DNA from 2 places in the Paenibacillus tritici genome. Region 2 is predicted to be linked to the other one. Evidence: a T-box and tRNA genes for the amino acid it is inferred to sense, from the RefSeq annotation. Region 2 holds a T-box; the other holds one or more tRNA genes.
What was found. A T-box is a leader RNA that pairs with one kind of tRNA and senses whether it is charged. The one in region 2 lies ahead of pheS (phenylalanine--tRNA ligase subunit alpha), so its partner is inferred to be a tRNA-Phe.
Positions count from the first base shown of each region.

Region 1 (11,344 bases), 1.9 Mb from region 2:
GAAACACGGAAGTGGGCTGGGAGAACTGACGAGGTATGCAGACGACTTCGTTGTGGTCTGTAAAACCAAAAAGGATGCAGAACATGCGTATGAACTCATCCGCACCATTATGGAACGTCTAGAACTCACGCTGCATCCGACCAAAACCCGCATTGTAGGTCTGTGGACAGGAGACGAAGGCTTCGACTTCTTAGGAATGCACCACCGAAAAACGAAAGCAGAAACCTCTCAAGGGAAGGTGTACTATACCACTCAGCAGTGGCTAACGAAGAGGGCAGAGGAACGCATCCGAGGCGTGGTCAAAGACAGATTAGCACCGCCTGGCATGCGCTGGAAATCGTTTGAGGAACACGTGGAATGGCTCAACCCAAAGATTCAGGGATGGAGAAATTACTATTACACGAACTACAGCCAAAAGAGGTTAGCGAAGCTGGATTGGTATATTCTGCAGCGATTTACCCGGTGGTATGCAAAGAAGAGACAACGGAGGAGATGGATGAGCTCATTCCCGGAGGTCAAGTATATGGCCAATAAGTGTGGACTAAAAACGCTATTGTAATCTGCATGCCCATGAATGACAAACATCGGAAAGCCGTATGAGGGAAAACCTCACGTACGGTTTGATGAGGAGGGGCTGGGTTGTACCAGCCCTTTACTCTAGATGAGCGGTCAATATTTTTGATAAAAGGTCTGCTGACTCTCTGACTCTTGGTTCTAAGTTTGTCCCTATTCCGATATGTATGAGATTAACGGGTGTGAATCGCCGGTTGGTTCTGCAGTTATTCATATAGGAGGGATTGCAATGGGATGGTGGAGTGCCAAGTGGCTGAGCGGGAGTGTGGAGAGGGAGAAGGAAGCAAAGGCGGAAGAGGAGTGGGGAGAAGTGTATCAGGAGGTGCGGAAAGCACAGTCTGATTGGGAAAGAGCCTATCTGATGTTTGACGAGGCACTCGGCCAGGATCAGATTGACTACGCTATCTATATTCTGGAGGCGGCTGAACGGAAATATCAGATCCATCTCAAAGATGCCAAGAGACTGGGTCTTGACCGGAGAGAGCTGCAATTATGAACATACTGAGCTGTGGAGGAGGATTGCGATGCTGAGAACGGTTGCTATGGGTGTACTGATTGTATCGGGGGTCTTACTGATACTGACGGTATTCAGAAAAAAATTGGGCTGGGCGTGGCTGAGCGTATTTGGAACTCATCTTATATTGGCTGCACTCGGTATTTACATCGTTAACTTCTCAGGTATTCTAACGGATCTGCACATCCCGCTTAACCCGACAACAATAGGAGCTGTAACCCTGCTGGGCTTGCCGGGAGTGCTGATGTTATTGGGTTTGAAATTAACTTTATTTTAGAGGTTGACGAAGGTTGCCGATTCATGATACATTAAGTCTCGGCCCTTTGGACAAGAGATCTCCGGATCACTTGCCAGAAGCTAAAGCGAAAAAAGAAATTAAAAAAACGCTTGACTGAAACAAGGGTGCTGTGATATATTATAAAGGTCGCTGCTGAGACAAACATCGGCGATAAAAGATGAGACATTGATCTTTGAAAACTGAACAACGAGTGAGTGGGAAATCACGAAAGTGACTTCCGAAAATGATGAATTTCAAGGCGTCTTGACGCTTTAGAGATCTCATCGTAGAGAATGTAAATTCTCGTCAGATGTTTCAAAATGAGCAATCGCTCTTTCTAAATACCAATTTGGAGAGTTTGATCCTGGCTCAGGACGAACGCTGGCGGCATGCCTAATACATGCAAGTCGAGCGGAGTTATGAAGGAGCTTGCTCCGGATTAACTTAGCGGCGGACGGGTGAGTAACACGTAGGCAACCTGCCCTCAAGACTGGGATAACTACCGGAAACGGTAGCTAATACCGGATAATTTCTTTCCTCTCCTGAAGAGAGAATGAAAGGCGGAGCGATCTGCCACTTGGGGATGGGCCTGCGGCGCATTAGCTAGTTGGTGGGGTAATGGCTCACCAAGGCGACGATGCGTAGCCGACCTGAGAGGGTGAACGGCCACACTGGGACTGAGACACGGCCCAGACTCCTACGGGAGGCAGCAGTAGGGAATCTTCCGCAATGGGCGCAAGCCTGACGGAGCAATGCCGCGTGAGTGATGAAGGTTTTCGGATCGTAAAGCTCTGTTGCCAGGGAAGAACGTCCGGTAGAGTAACTGCTATCGGAGTGACGGTACCTGAGAAGAAAGCCCCGGCTAACTACGTGCCAGCAGCCGCGGTAATACGTAGGGGGCAAGCGTTGTCCGGAATTATTGGGCGTAAAGCGCGCGCAGGCGGTTATTTAAGTCTGGTGTTTAAACCTTGGGCTCAACCTGAGGTCGCACTGGAAACTGGGTAACTTGAGTACAGAAGAGGAAAGTGGAATTCCACGTGTAGCGGTGAAATGCGTAGATATGTGGAGGAACACCAGTGGCGAAGGCGACTTTCTGGGCTGTAACTGACGCTGAGGCGCGAAAGCGTGGGGAGCAAACAGGATTAGATACCCTGGTAGTCCACGCCGTAAACGATGAGTGCTAGGTGTTAGGGGTTTCGATACCCTTGGTGCCGAAGTTAACACAGTAAGCACTCCGCCTGGGGAGTACGGTCGCAAGACTGAAACTCAAAGGAATTGACGGGGACCCGCACAAGCAGTGGAGTATGTGGTTTAATTCGAAGCAACGCGAAGAACCTTACCAGGTCTTGACATCCCGATGAAAGCATTAGAGATAGTGCCCCTCTTCGGAGCATCGGAGACAGGTGGTGCATGGTTGTCGTCAGCTCGTGTCGTGAGATGTTGGGTTAAGTCCCGCAACGAGCGCAACCCTTGACTTTAGTTGCCAGCAGGTTGAGCTGGGCACTCTAGAGTGACTGCCGGTGACAAACCGGAGGAAGGTGGGGATGACGTCAAATCATCATGCCCCTTATGACCTGGGCTACACACGTACTACAATGGCCGGTACAACGGGAAGCGAAACCGCGAGGTGGAGCCAATCCCAGCAAAGCCGGTCTCAGTTCGGATTGCAGGCTGCAACTCGCCTGCATGAAGTCGGAATTGCTAGTAATCGCGGATCAGCATGCCGCGGTGAATACGTTCCCGGGTCTTGTACACACCGCCCGTCACACCACGAGAGTTTACAACACCCGAAGTCGGTGGGGTAACCCGCAAGGGAGCCAGCCGCCGAAGGTGGGGTAGATGATTGGGGTGAAGTCGTAACAAGGTAGCCGTATCGGAAGGTGCGGCTGGATCACCTCCTTTCTATGGAGAATCGTTTCCTGCAATGGAAACATTCAAATCGGAAGCTTAGCTTCCACAAGTGAACCTTCGGGTTCGAACACTCACTCGTGTTCAGTTTTGAAAGAGCAAGTCTCTTTCGTATGCGTTTGGTGGCGATAGCGGAGGGGTTCCACACGTACCCATCCCGAACACGACCGTTAAGCCCTCCAGCGCCGATGGTACTTGGACCGAAGGGTCCTGGGAGAGTAGGACGCCGCCAAGCGAACAATCAATTCATTGGTTGATTCACAATGTTATCTGTTATATGGGCTTTTAGCTCAGTTGGTTAGAGCGCACCTCTGATAAGGGTGAGGTCGGTGGTTCGAGTCCACCAAGGCCCACCATATAACATTTTAATTGAATACCATTTTGGGGCCATAGCTCAGCTGGGAGAGCGCCTGCCTTGCAAGCAGGAGGTCAGCGGTTCGATCCCGCTTGGCTCCACCAAAACTTCTTTACAAAAGTATATGCAAGAACTTGATCCTTGAAAACTGGATACCGAAACGAATTTGCGTTTTAGAACATTCCTTTAAGCTGAACTTGTGTAAACAAGTTTCAATATTATAGTGATGCTAAGCGAAGATTTTGGATGATGAAGCGACCTTTGGCTTTGAATGTGTTGGTGAATGGAGCAATCCATGAACAGCATTCAAAACAAGATGAGCAAATCAGCCAAACATCGGAGCGTTGGTTAAGCTAATAAGAGCACACGGAGGATGCCTAGGCGCCAGGAGCCGACGAAGGACGTGGCGAACAACGAAACTGCCTCGGGGAGCTGTAAGCAAGCTTTGATCCGGGGGTGTCCGAATGGGGAAACCCAGCTGTGGTAATTCGCAGTTACTCATTTCTGAATACATAGGAAATGCAGAGGCAGACCAGGGGAACTGAAACATCTAAGTACCCTGAGGAAGAGAAAACAATAGTGATTCCGTCAGTAGCGGCGAGCGAACGCGGAACAGCCTAAACCAAGGGGCTTGCCCCTTGGGGTTGTGGGACGTCTCACATGGAGTTACAAAGGAATATGGTAGGCGAAGAGGTCTGGAAAGGCCCGCGATAGAGGTAAAAGCCCTGTAGCCGAAATGGTGTTCTCTCCGAGACGGATCCCGAGTAGTGCGGGGCACGTGAAACCCCGTATGAATCCAGCAGGACCATCTGCTAAGGCTAAATACTACCTGGCGACCGATAGTGAAACAGTACCGTGAGGGAAAGGTGAAAAGCACCCCGGAAGGGGAGTGAAATAGAACCTGAAACCGTGTGCTTACAAAAAGTCAGAGCCCTTTTTATGGGTGATGGCGTGCCTTTTGTAGAATGAACCGGCGAGTTACGTTTAACATGCAAGGTTAAGGTGAGAAGCCGGAGCCGCAGCGAAAGCGAGTCTGAATAGGGCGATTGAGTATGTGGACGTAGACCCGAAACCGTGTGATCTACCCCTGTCCAGGGTGAAGGTGCGGTAACACGCACTGGAGGCCCGAACCCACGCATGTTGAAAAATGCGGGGATGAGGTGGGGGTAGCGGAGAAATTCCAATCGAACTCGGAGATAGCTGGTTCTCCCCGAAATAGCTTTAGGGCTAGCCTCGGTGAATGGAGTGGTGGAGGTAGAGCACTGATTGGGTGCGGGGCCCGCAAGGGTTACCAAGCTCAGTCAAACTCCGAATGCCATTTACTTCTTGCCGGGAGTCAGACAGTGAGTGCTAAGATCCATTGTCAAAAGGGAAACAGCCCAGACCATCAGCTAAGGTCCCCAAGTGTGTGTTAAGTGGGAAAGGATGTGGAGTTGCACAGACAACCAGGATGTTGGCTTAGAAGCAGCCACCATTGAAAGAGTGCGTAATAGCTCACTGGTCGAGTGACTCTGCGCCGAAAATGTAACGGGGCTAAACACACCACCGAAGCTATGGCTAGATGCTTTGCATCTGGGGTAGGGGAGCGTTGTGTAGGGGTTGAAGGTGTACCGTAAGGAGCGCTGGACACTACACAAGTGAGAATGCCGGTATGAGTAACGAAAAGATCAGTGAGAATCTGATCCGCCGAAAGCCCAAGGTTTCCTGAGGAAGGCTCGTCCGCTCAGGGTAAGTCGGGACCTAAGGCGAGGCCGACAGGCGTAGTCGAAGGACAACAGTTTGAAATTACTGTACCACCGTAATCCGCTATGAGCGATGGGGTGACGCAGGAGGGTAGTGACGCGGACTGATGGATGTCCGTCTAAGCAGTGAGGCTGATGTGTAGGCAAATCCGCACATTACTAAGGCTGGGCTGTGATGGGGAGCGAAAATTATAGTAGCGAAGGTCATGATCTCACACTGCCAAGAAAAGCCTCTAGCCAGGAGAAGGTGCCCGTACCGCAAACCGACACAGGTAGGCGAGAAGAGAATTCTAAGGCGCGCGGAAGAACTCTCGTTAAGGAACTCGGCAAAATGACCTCGTAACTTCGGGAGAAGAGGTGCCTCGGTAGGGTGAATAGCCCGAGGGGGCCGCAGTGAAAAGGCCCAAGCGACTGTTTAGCAAAAACACAGGTCTGTGCGAAGCCGTAAGGCGAAGTATACGGGCTGACGCCTGCCCGGTGCTGGAAGGTTAAGGGGAGTGGTTAGGGGCAACCCGAAGCTGTGAACCGAAGCCCCAGTAAACGGCGGCCGTAACTATAACGGTCCTAAGGTAGCGAAATTCCTTGTCAGGTAAATTCTGACCCGCACGAATGGCGTAACGACTTGGGCGCTGTCTCAACGAGAGATCCGGTGAAATTTTAATACCTGTGAAGATGCAGGTTACCCGCGACAAGACGGAAAGACCCCATGGAGCTTTACTGCAGCTTGATATTGAATTTGGGTACGATCTGTACAGGATAGGTGGGAGCCGGTGAGGCAGGAGCGCAAGCTTCTGCGGAGGCGCCGTTGGGATACCACCCTGATCGTATCTAGGTTCTAACCTGGTGCCCTCATCGGGTACGGGGACCGTGTCAGGCGGGCAGTTTGACTGGGGCGGTCGCCTCCTAAAGAGTAACGGAGGCGTTCAAAGGTTCCCTCAGAATGGTTGGAAATCATTCGCAGAGTGCAAAGGCATAAGGGAGCTTGACTGCGAGACCTACAAGTCGAGCAGGGACGAAAGTCGGACTTAGTGATCCGGTGGTACCGCATGGAAGGGCCATCGCTCAACGGATAAAAGCTACCCTGGGGATAACAGGCTTATCTCCCCCAAGAGTCCACATCGACGGGGAGGTTTGGCACCTCGATGTCGGCTCATCGCATCCTGGGGCTGAAGTAGGTCCCAAGGGTTGGGCTGTTCGCCCATTAAAGCGGTACGCGAGCTGGGTTCAGAACGTCGTGAGACAGTTCGGTCCCTATCTGTCGTGGGCGCAGGAAATTTGAGAGGAGCTGTCCTTAGTACGAGAGGACCGGGATGGACGTACCGCTGGTGCATCAGTTGTTCCGCCAGGAGCATGGCTGAGTAGCTACGTACGGACGGGATAAGCGCTGAAAGCATCTAAGCGTGAAGCCCCCCTCAAGATGAGATTTCCCAGTATGTAAGACCCCTTGAAGACGACGAGGTAGATAGGTTGGAGGTGGAAGTGCAGCAATGCATGGAGCTGACCAATACTAATCGGTCGAGGGCTTATCCAAATACACTAATACACAAATTCGTTTCGGATTCAGTTTTCAGGAATTAATTTCCTGTGCGGATTTACATGGCTACCATTTATTTGGAGAGATACCCAAGTGGCTATAAGGGGACCCTCTGCTAAGGGGTTAGACTGCGTAAGCGGTGCGAGGGTTCGAATCCCTCTCTCTCCGCCATTATAAATCCAATACTTGTAGTGTGGCGGCGTAGCTCAGCTGGCTAGAGCGTACGGTTCATACCCGTGAGGTCGGGGGTTCGATCCCCTCTGCCGCTACCATACATACCCGGAGGCTTAGCTCAGCTGGGAGAGCATCTGCCTTACAAGCAGAGGGTCGGGGGTTCGAACCCCTCAGCCTCCACCATTTTTAACTTTTTGTTTCAACTTACACCGTGCCGGTGTAGCTCAACTGGTAGAGCAACTGACTTGTAATCAGTAGGTTGGGGGTTCAAGTCCTCTCGCCGGCACCATTTTTACAACAAAAGTGTGGAACCGTGGTGTAGTTGGCCTAACATGCCTGCCTGTCACGCAGGAGATCGCGGGTTCGAATCCCGTCGGTTCCGCCATTTTTTTGTTTTTAGGCTTGTTTCATGGCTCGGTAGCTCAGTCGGTAGAGCAAAGGACTGAAAATCCTTGTGTCGGGGGTTCGATTCCCTCCCGCGCCACCATCATGGAGGCTTAGCGAAGTGGCCAAACGCATCAGACTGTAAATCTGCTCACGTACGTGTTCGGTGGTTCGAATCCATCAGCCTCCATAAGTTTTTTGAGCCATTAGCTCAGTTGGTAGAGCACCTGACTTTTAATCAGGGTGTCGAAGGTTCGAGTCCTTCATGGCTCATCTCAAGTTAGAGGTCATCACCTTAGGGTGGTGGCCTTTTTTTGTTATGTTGTATCCAGTAAGGTTCCTGATTAATTATTGTTGTCATTTAGGGTACAGCAGTGCAATTCCGCATATTGCAGCAAAATATGATAAAATAAGCGAAAAGAGCAAAAGTGGTGGAGAATGGTGACGATGGATAGTGAGGTTTTGCGTCAAAGACTGGAGCAACTCACCGGAAAGAGAACCGGAATCAAGCAGCTTGGAAGGCAGCATTCAGCTTCACTTTTTGGCATAGGTACGGATAAAGACCAGGAACAGCCGGTGTTTCATGAAGGTTATCTATGGGTTCCCTTATATGAGAATGACGGCCGGGTTACAGCTGTGTGGGTGGAGACAGAGGGGCTGTCGTCACTGGAGCTGGAGCTTGTTAATTATGCCGGACGGAACTTTGCGGTAGCTCTTAAGGCTACCGGATTCAAAGAAGAAGGTGAGATGGAGGCGCGGCAGCTTAGCGCCTGGCTGAACTCACAGCTGGAGCAGGAGAAGGACGATACGGAGATTCCCGATGAAATCTCGCTGAAAGGCCGGTTGTTCGGGGATATGATTCCATTTCTGCTGGTCAGCGAGAACGCCCATAACCCGCAGATGACGTACCGTTCATTAATGAAGCTGATGCGGAGTTATTTCGAGAACGATGTATTGCTTGTTCCCCTGCAGGATAAGGAATGGTTAATTTTAGCCCGTAAGGAACTACTCACGGGCGGAGATGATAAGGAGGATGAGGAAGAAAGCGAAGAGGAACTGCTGTCGCAGACTTCTATGGGGCTGCATGAACTGATTGCCAGTGAATGGGTTGGCGTCTTCCATCTGGCAGTGTCTCCAGCCATTGTTCCGGTCAAGGGTCTAACAGGAGCGGTAGCCTTACTGCGGGAGACCATTATTCTCGGGCGGATTTTCCAGGTAGGGGATTATATTCATCTGCCGTGGGAGCTTCACATGGAGCGGCTGGTTAACAGTATTCCCGATGACCGCCGCAGGCAGCTTCTTGGACAGATCGGCGATTATTCCGCTGTACTGGCGGATAAGGAAATGCTGCTGACGCTGGAGAGCTTTTTTGAAATGGACTGCAATGTCAGTGAAACCGCCAAGAAGCTGTATATTCACCGGAATACCCTGCTATACAGGCTGGATAAAATCAAACAGGAGACCGGGGCCGATGTCCGCAGCTTTGGAGATGCCGCAATTGTGAAGGTTGCTATGTTATTGTATAAAGTGACGAAAAGAAAATAGGTTTTTTGTGAACCTTGCAAATAGCCATCCGGCTAGGTCTGGGGTAAGATAAGTGTACAAGAAAGCGTTTGATTTTCTATTCCAATAATAGACTCGAGGGGGAAATACAATGGCAGGCGTACGTTTAGAGCATATTTTCAAAAAATACCCGGGTTCCGATAAAGCAACAGTAATTGATATCAATCTTGATATTAAAGATAAGGAATTCCTCGTACTGGTTGGACCTTCCGGTTGCGGTAAATCCACAACCCTGCGTATGATCGCTGGTCTGGAAGAAATCTCTGAAGGCAAAATGTACATTGGTGACCGTGTTGTGAATGACGTTGCTCCTAAAGACCGTGATATCGCGATGGTATTCCAATCCTACGCCTTGTACCCGCATATGAGTGTATATCAGAACATGGCTTTCGGTCTGAAGCTGCGTAAAGTGAAGAAAGAAGAAATCGACAAGAAAGTGCGCGAAGCAGCAAGAATTCTGGATATCGAGCATTTGCTGGAACGCAAACCTAAGGCACTGTCCGGTGGTCAACGCCAACGTGTCGCTCTAGGCCGCGCTATTGTCCGTGATCCACAAGTCTTCCTGATGGATGAGCCTCTCTCCAACTTGGATGCGAAACTTCGTGGTCAGATGCGTGCTGAAATCACTAAGCTGGTTAAGCGCCTTGAAACCACTTGTATCTATGTAACGCATGACCAGACAGAAGCAATGACAATGGGTGACCGTATCGTAGTTATGTACGATGGTATCATCCAGCAGGCTGCTTCCCCTGAAGAACTGTACAATGAGCCTACGAACCTGTTCGTAGCCGGATTTATCGGTTCCCCTACAATGAACTTTATCAATGGTACCCTGTCCGAATTGAACGGCGCTGTCCGTTTCCGTGCTGAGAACCTTGACGTTGAAGTTCCAGGCGGCAAAGCTACAATCCTGCGCAACAAAGGCTTCATCGGCAAAGATGTAATCATGGGCGTTCGTCCGGAAGACATCCATGAAGAGCCTGTGTTCCTGGAAGCTTCCCCTAACACAATCTTCACTTCGTTGGTTGATGTTACCGAGAACCTTGGTCATGAAATGCTCCTCTACTTGAGCGGTCTTGGCAATAACACAGTTATTGCGCGTGTAGATGGACGTTCCACTACCCGTGAAGGCAGCAAGCCTAGATTGGCTATCGACATGAATAAGGTCCACATCTTTGACAAAGAATCCGAACTTAACGTTCTGCTGGGATAAGATCTCTGCAGTATGAGTACTTTTATTTTGAAGAAAGCCGCCTGATTAGGCGGCTTTTTCTTGTAGGCGTGCCCAGAGGCACGCATTATCTAGTTGGTGAAAGTCCAACCAAAGGAGGGACCAAGCTACCTTTGTAGCTAGGATGCTTGCACATGGCGAAATCTGTGTGTAAAAGCGCATCGACAAAAGTACTGGTCAGAGACCGGGCGAGCAACAATTCAGGCCGCAACATCAAGTGAATCCTGCCGCGTCGTCAAAAAGGCCCTGCAAAGGGGAACAGAGGGAGCCGAGTCCCGCTATTATGGACGAAGGCCAAGGAAGCTGTGCAGAACTTGGAACAACAGTGAAGAACCCTCCGGCGTATAGGGAACGGCATGGATTGAAAGATAATGCAGTGAACTGGGGAGACCCTCCCCCACACGGAATTTTTTTTTTAGGAACCCGTAAAGAGGCGCTCTATAAGTCCAGAAGACGAAGTGAACCGTCTGTGGGAAGGGAGTCCGAGGGGCTCGTAGTACCGAAGAACCTAAGGACAACATAACCTTAGGGAGGGAAGGAGCCCTGCTTTGTTTACGCTTTTGGAGGAGGTACGAGTGAGTGAATGCCAAACGGCTAACGACACCCAAGGAAAAAGTTCAAGAACTCCAAGAAAAGCTAGGTCATGCGGCCAAGGAGAACAACAAGCGTAAATTCCACGCCTTGTACGACAAAGTCTACCGGTGGGATGTGCTATGCGAAGCCTGGAAACGGGTGAAAGCGAATAAGGGAGCTGCGGGAGTGGATGCCGTAACGCTCGCTGAAATCGAGAAACAAGGAGTGACGAGATTTCTCAAAAGCTGTGAGCAAGAATTGAAAGAAGGCAGCTACCATCCGCAGCCGGTTCGGCGGCACTATATCCCGAAGAAAGATGGGAAGCCAAGACCGCTAGGCATCCCTACCGTACGGGACCGTGTCTTACAAATGGCAACCAAACTGGTGATTGAACCCATCTTTGAAGCCGATTTTAAAGAAGTCTCCTTCGGATTTCGTCCAAAACGAAGTGCCAAAGGAGCGCTGGAGCGAATCCGGAAAGCCTGCAACCGCAAAGGAAATTGGGTAGTCGACGTC
Region 1 is NZ_CP073365.1:133,889-145,232, forward strand. It holds gene ltrA (group II intron reverse transcriptase/maturase) at 1-559, shown strand, start outside; gene KDC22_RS00645 (DUF2508 family protein) at 803-1,069, shown strand; gene KDC22_RS00650 (pro-sigmaK processing inhibitor BofA family protein) at 1,098-1,364, shown strand; rRNA gene KDC22_RS00655 (16S ribosomal RNA) at 1,711-3,266, shown strand; rRNA gene rrf (5S ribosomal RNA) at 3,391-3,507, shown strand; tRNA gene KDC22_RS00665 (tRNA-Ile) at 3,552-3,628, shown strand; tRNA gene KDC22_RS00670 (tRNA-Ala) at 3,656-3,731, shown strand; rRNA gene KDC22_RS00675 (23S ribosomal RNA) at 3,974-6,900, shown strand; tRNA gene KDC22_RS00680 (tRNA-Ser) at 6,983-7,074, shown strand; tRNA gene KDC22_RS00685 (tRNA-Met) at 7,099-7,175, shown strand; tRNA gene KDC22_RS00690 (tRNA-Val) at 7,185-7,260, shown strand; tRNA gene KDC22_RS00695 (tRNA-Thr) at 7,291-7,366, shown strand; tRNA gene KDC22_RS00700 (tRNA-Asp) at 7,385-7,462, shown strand; tRNA gene KDC22_RS00705 (tRNA-Phe) at 7,489-7,564, shown strand; tRNA gene KDC22_RS00710 (tRNA-Tyr) at 7,569-7,651, shown strand; tRNA gene KDC22_RS00715 (tRNA-Lys) at 7,662-7,734, shown strand; gene KDC22_RS00720 (PucR family transcriptional regulator) at 7,909-9,006, shown strand; gene KDC22_RS00725 (ABC transporter ATP-binding protein) at 9,116-10,237, shown strand; gene ltrA (group II intron reverse transcriptase/maturase) at 10,835-11,344, shown strand, end outside.
Region 1: it has a tRNA-Phe gene. The T-box ahead of pheS (phenylalanine--tRNA ligase subunit alpha) is inferred to sense a tRNA for this amino acid. The anticodon was not compared.

Region 2 (11,344 bases):
TCAATCCGATGCCCTGGGCCAGAGCGCAGGCGGTCCGGCTGTGGGTTACATCGGCAGCAGGATCTCCATCAGAGCTTCGCTGCTGTCCGCAGGCATCCTCTTGCTTCCTGTCATCGCGTTATATGGGAGGCTGCTGCGGAAGCGGTCCGTATGATCTGGGAGATTTTACAATTGTAATCGGGCGGTGAGACAAGTATACTTCCGATTAACTAGCGGCTATAACTTAATTAGCTTAAATCCCGGGAACTGAATGCCGATATAGGGTATATCACAGGGGTACAAATCTACCCTTAACCCAAACCTGTGACTATAATGTTACATATTATACAATGAACCCTTTGAAGGAAATCCCGCGTAATCCGCTTGCAGAGCAGTGCAAGTACAAGTATTAGTTGTGCATGATGTGGATATAGCTTGAAAGTAATAGAATGATTCGTTTTCCGGGGAATATGGCGGAGAGCATTAGGATGGTGAATGTCAATGAATAGCAATTATATCGAAGCAGAGCCCGTAATTGAGACCTATGAAGGCAATGACCTCGGTTTAACGTATACTGCGGAATTCTGTGTATTCAAAGTCTGGGCACCTACTGCATTTACAGTATCGCTTGTATTGTATGCTACAGGCGGCCACGGGATCACTCCCCAGGATGGAAAGGTTAAGGACGGCGGCAAAATCCTTGGCATGCAGCGCTCTGAGGGCGGGGTGTGGGAGATCCGGGTTCCCGGTAACCTGAAGGGTAAATATTATATGTACCGGGCCGTATTTGCCGACGGATCTATTAATGAAGCGGCAGATCCATATGCAACTGCTGTATCGGCTAATGGCCTGCGTACGGCGATTGTGGATCTGGCGGAGACGGACCCGGAGGGCTGGGACCGCGATGCTTCTCCAGTTCTGCCGCATCCGGCTGATGCTATCATCTATGAGCTGCATGTACGGGACTTCTCGGCACATCAGAGCTCTTGTCTTAAGCACGCAGGGAAATTCAAAGCATTCACCGAAACAGGACTGCGGGATGCTGCGGGTCATGCGCTGGGCATTGACCATCTGGCAGAGCTGGGTATTACCCATGTACATCTGATGCCGGTCTTCGACTATCAGACAGTGGATGAGCTGGGGACTCCGGGTGAAGAACCGGCGTCTGCGGTCTTCACGGACTATAACTGGGGATATGATCCGCAGCATTATAATGTGCCAGAGGGCTCCTACAGCACAGATCCGGCTAACCCGCTTACCCGTATCCGTGAATTCAAGGAGATGGTACAGGCGCTCCACAGCCATGGCATCTCGGTCATTATGGATGTGGTCTACAATCATACGTATGGTCTGGAGAAGGGGCCCTTCCAGCCGCTGGTGCCGGATTATTATTACCGTCACGACCAGAGCGGCAGGCTCTCGAACGGCTCGGGTGTCGGCAATGAGCTGGCTACGGAACGGCCGATGGTCCGCAAATATATCAAGGATTCGTTGTCCTACTGGGCTTCGGAATACCATATCGACGGGTTCCGCTTCGATCTGATGGGACTGATGGACAGTGTAACCATGCGTGAGATTACCGAAGAGCTGCGGCTGGAGATTAATCCGGATCTGCTGCTCTACGGTGAGCCTTGGACAGGCGGAGACTCTCCGCTTGCAACCAAGACACTGAAGGGCGTTCAGCGCGGTAAAGGCTATGCCGTCTTCAATGACAACTTCCGCGCTGCCCTTAAGGGAGACAGTGACGGCTGGGGCAAGGGCTTCGCTACCGGAGAATACGGCAAAGAAGGCGCAGTGGCTTCCGGGGTGAAAGGGGCCATTCATGAATTCACCGATGCGCCTGTAGAGACGGTCAACTATGTAACCGCACATGATAATCTTAATCTGTGGGACAAAATTCTGGCTACCCAGGGACTCCGCGGGGAAGCCGGGCTGCCGGATCTGGAGAATGGCAGACTCCGGGGCGGAGGTGATCTTCAGGCCGCAGTGGAGCGGGCTAATCCTTACTTTGCCGTTGATCCCGAGGATGTGCTGGAGAATGAGACGGTCCGCCGTTCCTTGCTGGCTAACGGAATCATTCTGACCTCGCAGGGAATTCCGTTCCTCCATGCCGGGGATGAGCTGCTTCGCAGCAAATACGGTGATCATAACAGCTACCGCAGCCCTGATTGTATCAACGCGATCCGCTGGGAGAACAAGAAGAGGTTCATTGCGGTATTTAACTATTACAAAGGCCTGATTGAGCTGCGGCGGAGCCATCCGGCTTTCCGCCTGCACGGCCGCCAGGAGATTGAGCGCAGCCTTGAGTTCCTGCGCTGTGACGGCGGCGTTGTCGCCTATATGCTGAAGAATCATGCCGGCGGCGATTCATGGAGTAATATAGTGGTGATCTACAATGCCAACATGGAACCAGTCACCCAGTATCTCCCGGAAGCTTCCGGGGGCTGGAACATCGTAGTTGATCATACCCATGCCGGACCGGAGGCCTTCCGGCAGACGGATAGCGGCAGCATTGAGATTGCCGGACTGTCGATGATGGTACTCTATGATAAATATGGTGAACCCGAGCCAAGATCGAAGGTAGTGGAGGTTCATTATGAACGGCCGGATGGCGATTACCGGGGCTGGAATCTCTGGGTATGGGGTACAGGCATACAGGATGGACAACGGGACTTCCAGCACATGGAGGACGGTCATGCGGTCGCCCGGATTGAGGTGCTGCCGGAGACGTCTTCGATCGGCTACATTCTCCGGCTGAACGACTGGGAACAGAAGGACGGCGCCGGAGACCGCTTCATCGACTGCTCCGGCAGCGAGGAGCCGGTTAAGGTCAGGGTCAGCGACCGCCGGCAGGCGGACGAGGGCCACGCCGATGTGGTCCATGGCGAATTGAGCCACTCCGAAGGACCGCTTGAGCGGAGCGGTTGAGTCGTGAGTTAGAAGCTGGAGCTTGGGGCTAAGAGCTGAGAGCTATTCTGCTTGTCCCCTTTTTAGGGGGCGCAGGATAGCTTTTTTATTGTGAGGTAGATTTGAAATGAAAGGGATAAATCCCCCTGAATGCGCCGGAAGTGGGCTGAGAGTGGAAATGAAAGGGATAAATCCCTCTGAATGTGCCGGAAGTGGGCTGAGTGCGGAAATGAGAGGGATAAATCCCTTTGTATGCGCCGAAAGTGGGCAGAGTGAGTGAATGAAAGGGATAAATCCCTCTGAATATGCTGGAAGTGGGCTGAGAGTGGAAATGAAAGGGATAAATCCCTCTGAATGCGCCGAAAGTGGGCTGAGTGCGGAAATGAAAGGGATAAATCCCTCTGAATGCGCCGAAAGTGGGCAGAGTGAGGGAATGAAAGGGATTTATCCCTCTGAATTAGCTGGACGCGGGCCAAATGAGTAAATGAGGGGTAATAGTGCACCTGAATGCGCCGGGTGCTGGCCAAATATGAAAATGAAGAGCATTAGTGCACCTGAATCCGCCGAACGTGGGCCAAATGAGTAAATGAAGAGCATTAGTGCACCTGAATGCGCCGGACGCGGACCAAATGAGTAAATGAGGGGTATTAGTGCACCTGAATCCGCCGGACGCAGGCCAAATAAGTAAATGAAGAGCATTAGTGCACCTGAATGCGCCGGGTCCGGGCCAAATGTGGAAATAAAGAGCATTAGTGCACCTGAATGCGCCGGGTGCTGGCCAAATGAGTAAATGAGGGGTATTAATGCACCTGAATCCGCAGAACGCGGGCCAAATGAGTAAATGAAGAGCATTAGTGCTCCTGAATCAGCCGGACGCCATCCAAATGAGCGCCAGAGCAACTGAGGAAGAGTAAGCGGCCACGTACAACCCTTCTAAAATCCAACAAACAGGGGGAGTTTCATCAGCCACTGCATGGCTTTTGAAACTCCCCCTGTTTGTCGTTGCCTAAGTCGGACATGTGTGCTATTTCCGCTGGTCGTTATATTTTTTATCTACATGCTCGCTGTACAGGTTAGCCTCGTTGCCGCCATGGTTCTTGGAGCGGTACATTGCCAGATCGGCGGCACGGAGCAGCTCGTTGATGCTGCTGCCATGCTGCGGGTACAGGGCGACGCCAATGCTGGCTGAGGTATGGAAGCTGGAGCCTTGGTTGACGGACCACGACTTATTGAACAACTGGAGCAGGCGGTTCAGCATCTCATCCAGTATTTGCGGGCTGGTGAACCGGTGCAGCACCACGGCGAATTCATCACCGCCGATCCGGAAGGCCTGGCCGGAGCCCTTCACAGTCTGCTGCAGTTCCCGTGAGAGCATCTGCAGGAATTCATCCCCGGCAAGATGGCCGAGCGTATCATTAAGCTGCTTGAACCGGTCGCAGTCCAGTAGCGCCACGGCGATTTCCTGTCTGCGCTCCTCGGGCTGGTTGATCAGGTTCTCCATGTACATTTTGAAATGGGCACGATTGGGAATCGCTGTCAGATGATCATAGAAGGCCAGCTTGTGTAGCCGCTCCTCATATTGCTTGCGCTGGGTAATCTCACGCGATACCAGCATGAACTGCGCCGGGAAAGCGCGGCTGCCCGCAATAGGTGTAACTTTGGTCTCCAGCCAGACCCAGTGGCCTTCGGCTGAACGCATACGCAGCTCGGATATTCTAGGTGCGGACTGAATGACACTTTTCAGCTTAGCCCAAGAGATTTCGGCTTCACGTATATAGTTGGAGAGCGGCGCCCCCTTACTCGGCACATAACCAAGTGCAGTTGCATGGGATGGGGAAGCATACAGAATCAGACCATTCGGGTCCGTTAGAATAATAAAGTCAGACATCGTCTCGCCGATCAGCTGATACAGCGATTTCTCTTCCCGCATTTCATTCTGCAGGGAGATCAGTCGGCGGGAGAGATAGATGATAAGCAGCACGAGCAGAAACAGGAACAGGGAGTAGATGGCGAACAGCGAGCTTTTGAGGTTATTGAACTCCAGCATGACCTGACTGGCATAATTGTCGATCATATCCTCTGCGTTATCCAGACGTCCTCTCACTTCGTTCAATTGGGTATGTACGGCGAGGGCGGAGTAGGATTCAGCATTCCAATCATTCTGGACCCGGCGCGAGATCAGCTCCCGGCCGCTATCCTTCCAGTCGGCAAGCGTAGCCCCGAAGTGGTCCAGCTCGCTTCTCAGCTCATCCAGCAGCAGCTCACTCTGCTTCATTCCATTGAACGGGCTCTCCACGGAGTCCAGATTATATCTGGCGGTACTGACCCGCTGCTGCGCCTGGGCATTATTATCCTCGAATTCTTGAGATAACTTACTGCGCTGCGCACCATTCAGATTCCCGCTAACCGAAGACTGAAGCGCCAGAGCAGCCTGATACAGATCTCGGTCGGCATTCAGAATAAGCTCGGAGTTCAGGTATACGTCACTGTATAAGGAGTCCGATAATTTGTTCATTGTATGATTCAGATACAGCAAGGAAGCCACACTGATACCAACCAGAAGAACGGAGATGGAGGTGAATAATAGGATTAGTCTGCGTGTACTTGTGATTTCGGAAAAAACTGCCACTGTCATCCTCTCCCCGCACAAAACTTATACAAATCTCAATGGTGTAGCTTGGATGCATGCGGAACTTATCCTAATTGCGGAATAAGGCATCTTGCAGGCATGAAAAAGAGAGTTATGTTAGCGAGTCCTAGGAAGCAGGGGAAGAAGGAGGCAATGAAAACACAAAGTTCCGGTTTGATCGCGGTTTCTTTTCACCAGTATATAGGACATCCCTTAAGCAGAGCAATTGCTGAAATAAGACATATTCCTTGCAGCCGATAGAAGAACTATTATGTATAACTTACTACTATATAAATATTCTGACCTTTGAGTCCTATTACCCACTTTTACTGCAAACGATACCCCTAAGGCATCAATTCTGCATTAAAATTATGCTAAGCCGTTTGACCCGTCAGCCCCGCATTCATCGAAAGACTTGTAAATTGAGCAGAGGTGTAATCTGTAGCATACCTTCCGGGTCGCCTTGTTGTGCAGGGCGTACTAAGGGCGTATTCATGCTTGTCAAAATGTCTGTTTTTGCATATAATAAATAGACATATCTTCTGAATGTGAAGATTGAAGTTTATGTTATTCATCCACAAAATGCATTGATGGAGAAAAGTACGCAGTGCCTGGCTTACAGGGAGGAAGCGCCGCAGATTGAGAGCGTTTCTAAGAGAGCAGAGCTGCCGAAGTTCACTCCGGAGCAGTTCCCTGAATTCCGTTCAAGGCTTCCTTGAGCGTGATAGTAGGGGGGACCGGCCGCAGACCGTTAGTTCTGTATAAAGTGAGACAGGTCTCCGCTGTACCCTAAGAGGGAATATTACTCTTATAGGGAAGCGTACCGGCCGTCTAACAAGGGTGGTACCACGGTCTTTTCGTCCCTTTACCGGGAGGAAAGGCCTTTTTTTGTTGAACAATATGAGATTTGAGGGGGCAGTACAAGCCATGAAAGAAAAATTGGAAGCACTGAAGGCTGAGGCGCTGGAGAAGCTACAGGCGGTAACCGATCCGCAGATGCTGAATGAGCTGCGCGTCAAATACCTAGGTAAAAAGGGTGAGCTTACAGAGGTTCTGCGCGGCATGGGCGGACTAAGCGCGGAGGAGCGTCCGGTGATTGGCCAAGTGGCCAATCTGGTGCGCAGTGCCATCGAAGAGGTCATCGGCACGAAGCAGGAGCTGTTCCAGCAGCAGGAGACCCAGGATCGACTGAATGCGGAGAAGGTCGATGTTACGCTGCAAGGCCGCGGCCTGCCGCAAGGGGGGATTCATCCGCTCAGCCGGGTGATCCAGGAGATCGAGGATATTTTCATCGGCATGGGCTACCAGGTTGCAGAAGGACCGGAAGTGGAGACAGACTACTATAACTTCGAGGCTCTGAATCTGCCGAAGAACCATCCGGCCCGGGATATGCAGGATTCCTTCTATATTACAGAAGACATTCTTATGCGCACACAGACCTCGCCGGTTCAGATCCGTACCATGCAGGCGATGAATGGTGAGACTCCGGTCAAAGTGATCTGTCCGGGCAAAGTATTCCGCCGTGACGATGACGATGCGACCCACTCCTTCCAGTTCCATCAGATTGAAGGCCTGGTGATCGGCCGCAATATCCGCATGAGCGATCTGAAGGGCACCCTGCAGCAGTTCATGAAGGAGATGTTCGGGCCTAGTGCAGGCATCCGCCTGCGTCCAAGCTTCTTCCCGTTCACCGAGCCGAGTGTTGAGGTGGATGTGAGCTGTTTCAAATGCGGCGGTGAAGGCTGCCGTCTCTGCAAGCAGAGCGGCTGGCTGGAAATTCTCGGCGCCGGTATGGTACATCCGAATGTGCTGCGGATGGGCGGCTACGACCCTGAGATCTACAGCGGCTTCGCGTTCGGTATGGGTGCGGAACGGATCGCCATGCTGAAATACGGCATCGACGACATCCGTTATTTCTATACGAATGATATGGGATTTGTGAAGCAGTTCAAGGGTATTTAGGGATTTGTCGGCTGTGCGTGGGGGGCTGGATTGGATTCTGGCAAGCCGGACGGATGGCGGCTATTCTATAGAAATGACTGTAATAGAAGGACCGGAGGGGAATTTTGGAACTGTAGGAGCGGCAGCGACCGCCTTTGTCACCGGATTTCAACCGCGAAGAGCGGTATCAATGAAGAAATCTGGGGACAACAGCGGCCGGAAGTCCAAATATTCTCTGTAGGAACACTGCTTTACAGGAATTTTAATAGAACTTGCCTCGTGGCTTGTACTATATCCGTTCCTGTGCGCCAAGCATAGACGGCATGGAGATCAATACATCTGAAACAAAAAGGAAGTGTGCGATTATGAAAGTATCAACCGCCTGGCTGGCCGATTATATATCGCTGGAAGGGGTGACCGCAGGTGAGCTGGCGGACAAAATCACCACCGCCGGCATCGAGATTGACGGAGTAGAACGCCGCAACAAAGGAATTTCCGGGATTGTTACCGGCTATGTGAAATCCAAAGAGAAGCACCCGGATGCCGATAAGCTGAATATCTGTATCGTGGATGCAGGTCAGGGCGAGGATCTGCAGATCGTCTGCGGAGCCAAGAATGTCGCAGCGGGCCAGAAGGTTCCGGTTGCACTGGTAGGCGCCAAGCTGCCGGGCCTGGAGATCAAAAAAGCCAAGCTGCGCGGCGTGCTGTCCCAAGGGATGATCTGCTCGGCCAAAGAGCTGGGCCTCAACGACAAGCTGCTGCCCAAAGAGCTGCAGGAAGGCATTCTCGTGCTGCCTGAGCATACAGAGGTGGGCCAGGATATTCTTAAGGTGCTTGGACTGAATGACGAAATTCTTGATTTCGATCTGACGCCGAACCGTTCCGACTGCCTGAGCATGATCGGTGCTGCTTATGAAGTGAGCGCGGTGCTGGGCCGTGAGCTGAAGCTGGCTGATCCGGCTGCAGAACTCGTAGAAACAGGCGGAAAGGCTGCGGATTCTATCGCCGTGACGATCGAGAATGAAGCCTTCTGCAGCCATTATGCTGTGCGTTATATTGCCGGAGTGAAGACTGCACCGTCCCCGCTGTGGATTCAGAACCGCCTGATGGCAGCCGGAGTACGTCCGATCAACAACATTGTGGACATCACCAACTATGTGATGCTGGAATACGGACAGCCGCTGCATGCTTTTGACGGCGGGCAGTTACAGGGCGGGACCATCGGCGTACGCTTCGCCCGTGAAGGTGAAGGGCTGACGACACTTGACGGCCAGGAGCGCAAGCTGGAGCCGCAGATGCTGGTGATTGCCGACGGTTCGGGGGCGATTGGTCTGGCTGGAGTGATGGGCGGACTCTCTACAGAGGTTACCGCAGACACCGTCAATATTGTGCTGGAGTCCGCCAAGTTCGACGGGGGAACTGTACGCAAGACCTCGCGTCAGCTGGGCCTGCGCTCGGAGGCTTCCCAGCGGTTCGAGAAGGAAGTGGACCCGAACGCGGTAATCCCTGCACTGAACCGTGCGGCGGCATTGATAGCCCGGTATGCCGGGGGGGCTGTGCATGAAGGGATTGTTCAGGCCGGTGCAGTTGCGGAGCAGGAGAAGGTGCTGCAATTATCGCTGGAGAAGCTGAACCGTTATCTCGGTACGGATCTGTCGCTGCTGGAAGTGAAAACCCTCTTCGGCCGTCTGCACTTCAAGTGCGGCGATGCTGCCCAGGGAATCGTCGAGGTCCAGGTGCCGACACGGCGCGGCGACATCAGCCATGATGTCGATCTTATTGAAGAAATTGCCCGCTTGTACGGATATGATAATATTCCGACAACCTTGATCGAAGGCACCACTACACCGGGAGCACTGACCAGACAGCAGTTCCTGCGCCGTGAGCTGCGCCGCCTGCTCTCGCTGGGCGGATACCAGGAGGTTATGGGCTATTCCTTCATTCAGCCGGAGCAGAGCAAGCTCTTCCCGATGCTGGCGGACGGCAAGCTGTCTGTGAAGCTGGCGATGCCGATGAGCGAGGAGCGCAGTGTGCTGCGCACCAGCCTGCTGCCGCAGCTGCTGGACATTGCTCTTTACAACACCAACCGCCGCCAAGGTGACCTGGCGCTGTTCGAAATCGGCAATGTATTCTTCACGGAGGAAGAAGTGCTTACCCGTCAGCCAAGCGAGCTGCCCGTACTCGGGCTGCTGCTGAGCGGCACGCGTGCCGCCAAGCAGTGGAACGTAGCGGCTGAGCCGGTGGATTTCTTCGATCTTAAGGGTGCACTGGAGACCGTATTTGAACATCTCGGCCTTACGGACCATGTGATCTATGAGGGGGATGCCCCTGAGGGTTATCATCCGGGACGTTCGGCTTCGATCTATCTCCAGCAGGCAGAAGGCCGCGTGAAGATCGGTACGATGGGCCAGCTTCATCCCGAGCTGCAGCGTCAGATGGATCTGGAGGATACTTATGTATCCGAGGTACTGCTGCAGCCTCTGTATGATGCGGCGCGTGCCGAGCTGCATTATAGCGAGCTTCACCGCTTCCCTGGCATGGAGCGGGACATTGCGGTTGTTGTGGGTGCCGAGGTTCCGGCAGGCCACCTGATCGCAACGATCCGTGAGCATGGCGGGACACTGCTGCAAAATGTGCAAGTCTTCGATGTCTACACAGGAGGCCAAATGGAGGCAGGCAAGAAGAGTGTAGCCCTGTCGCTGCTGTACCGCCATACCGATCATACGCTTACCGATGAAGAGGTAGTGGAGGTTCATGGCAAGGTGGTCGCTGCACTTGAACAAACTTTTGGCGCTGAATTAAGAAAATAGCAGGAATTGTGCAAAGCCGCAGCGAATCCATTTAGAAACAGAGATTCGCTGCGGCTTTTCTGTACCCTTGTGAAGTGCGGAGTTCATGTAAATGAGTGATATGGACACGTTCTTTTGCCAAAGGTTAAGGAATAACGCTACAATAGGAGCATGAGAGTAAAGAAACCATCTAAGAATCCGCACACATACAAAGGAGGGCACAACTGTGGCTATGGACCGGACCCGTGTCGCCGTGGAGATATACGGAACTTCCTATAAGCTGGTTGGAAGCAGCACTGAATACATGAAGCAGGTTGCCCGTTATGTAGACGAGCACATGCGTGCAATATCCCAATCACATTCCAGACTGGATACACCGCGGATTGCGGTGCTTGCAGCTGTACATATGGCTGAGCAGGCCATCCAGGTTCAGGATTTCAAGAATGAGCTGAATATGCTGACAGGTGAACGTACCGAGCTTCGGGTTGAGGTGTCACGCCTCCAGGAAGCACAGCGTGAACGGCAGGAAGAATACGAGAAGCTCGAAGCGGCGGCGAAGGAAGAGGCGGCGCGGCTGATTGCCGCCGCCGAAGAAGAACGCGCAAGGCATCTGGAGCTCCAGGAACAGGAGCGTAAGCTCCATGCACAGCTGCTGGAGGAGGAGAAGCAGGCTGCTGCTTCCGGCCGCGAGCAGCTGGTGCAGGAGCTGAAGGAACGCGAGGCAGAGCTTAAGGCGCTGCGCGAGAGTCATGAAGCAGAGCAAGCCGCAAGCCGTGAAGCGGCGCGGCAGGAACTGGAAGCTGCCGAAGCCATGCGGCTGCAGCAGCTTGAAGACCTGCAGAATGCCCATCTGCAGGAATTGACGCAATTGCGCGAGACGCTGACCCGGGAGAAGACGGAGAAGTTGTCAGAACTGGAGCAGGAGCTGCTTCAGACGCGGGAGTCAATGGGTAGCGAGATCGTGGAGATCCGTACAACCTTAAGCAAGGAGCTTGCCGATACCAAGGCTGCGCTCACCAGTGAGCTTAGCGGAGAGCGGGAAGCGCTTGAGAAGGAGCTGGCCAAGAATAAGGAGCTGCGTCAGTCGCAAGGGACGCAG
Region 2 is NZ_CP073365.1:2,039,303-2,050,646, forward strand. It holds gene KDC22_RS08595 (MFS transporter) at 1-154, shown strand, start outside; gene pulA (type I pullulanase) at 481-2,907, shown strand; gene KDC22_RS08605 (sensor domain-containing diguanylate cyclase) at 3,911-5,401, opposite strand; T-box leader at 6,094-6,383, shown strand; gene pheS (phenylalanine--tRNA ligase subunit alpha) at 6,443-7,477, shown strand; gene KDC22_RS08615 (hypothetical protein) at 7,482-7,697, shown strand; gene pheT (phenylalanine--tRNA ligase subunit beta) at 7,822-10,266, shown strand; gene KDC22_RS08625 (hypothetical protein) at 10,472-11,344, shown strand, end outside.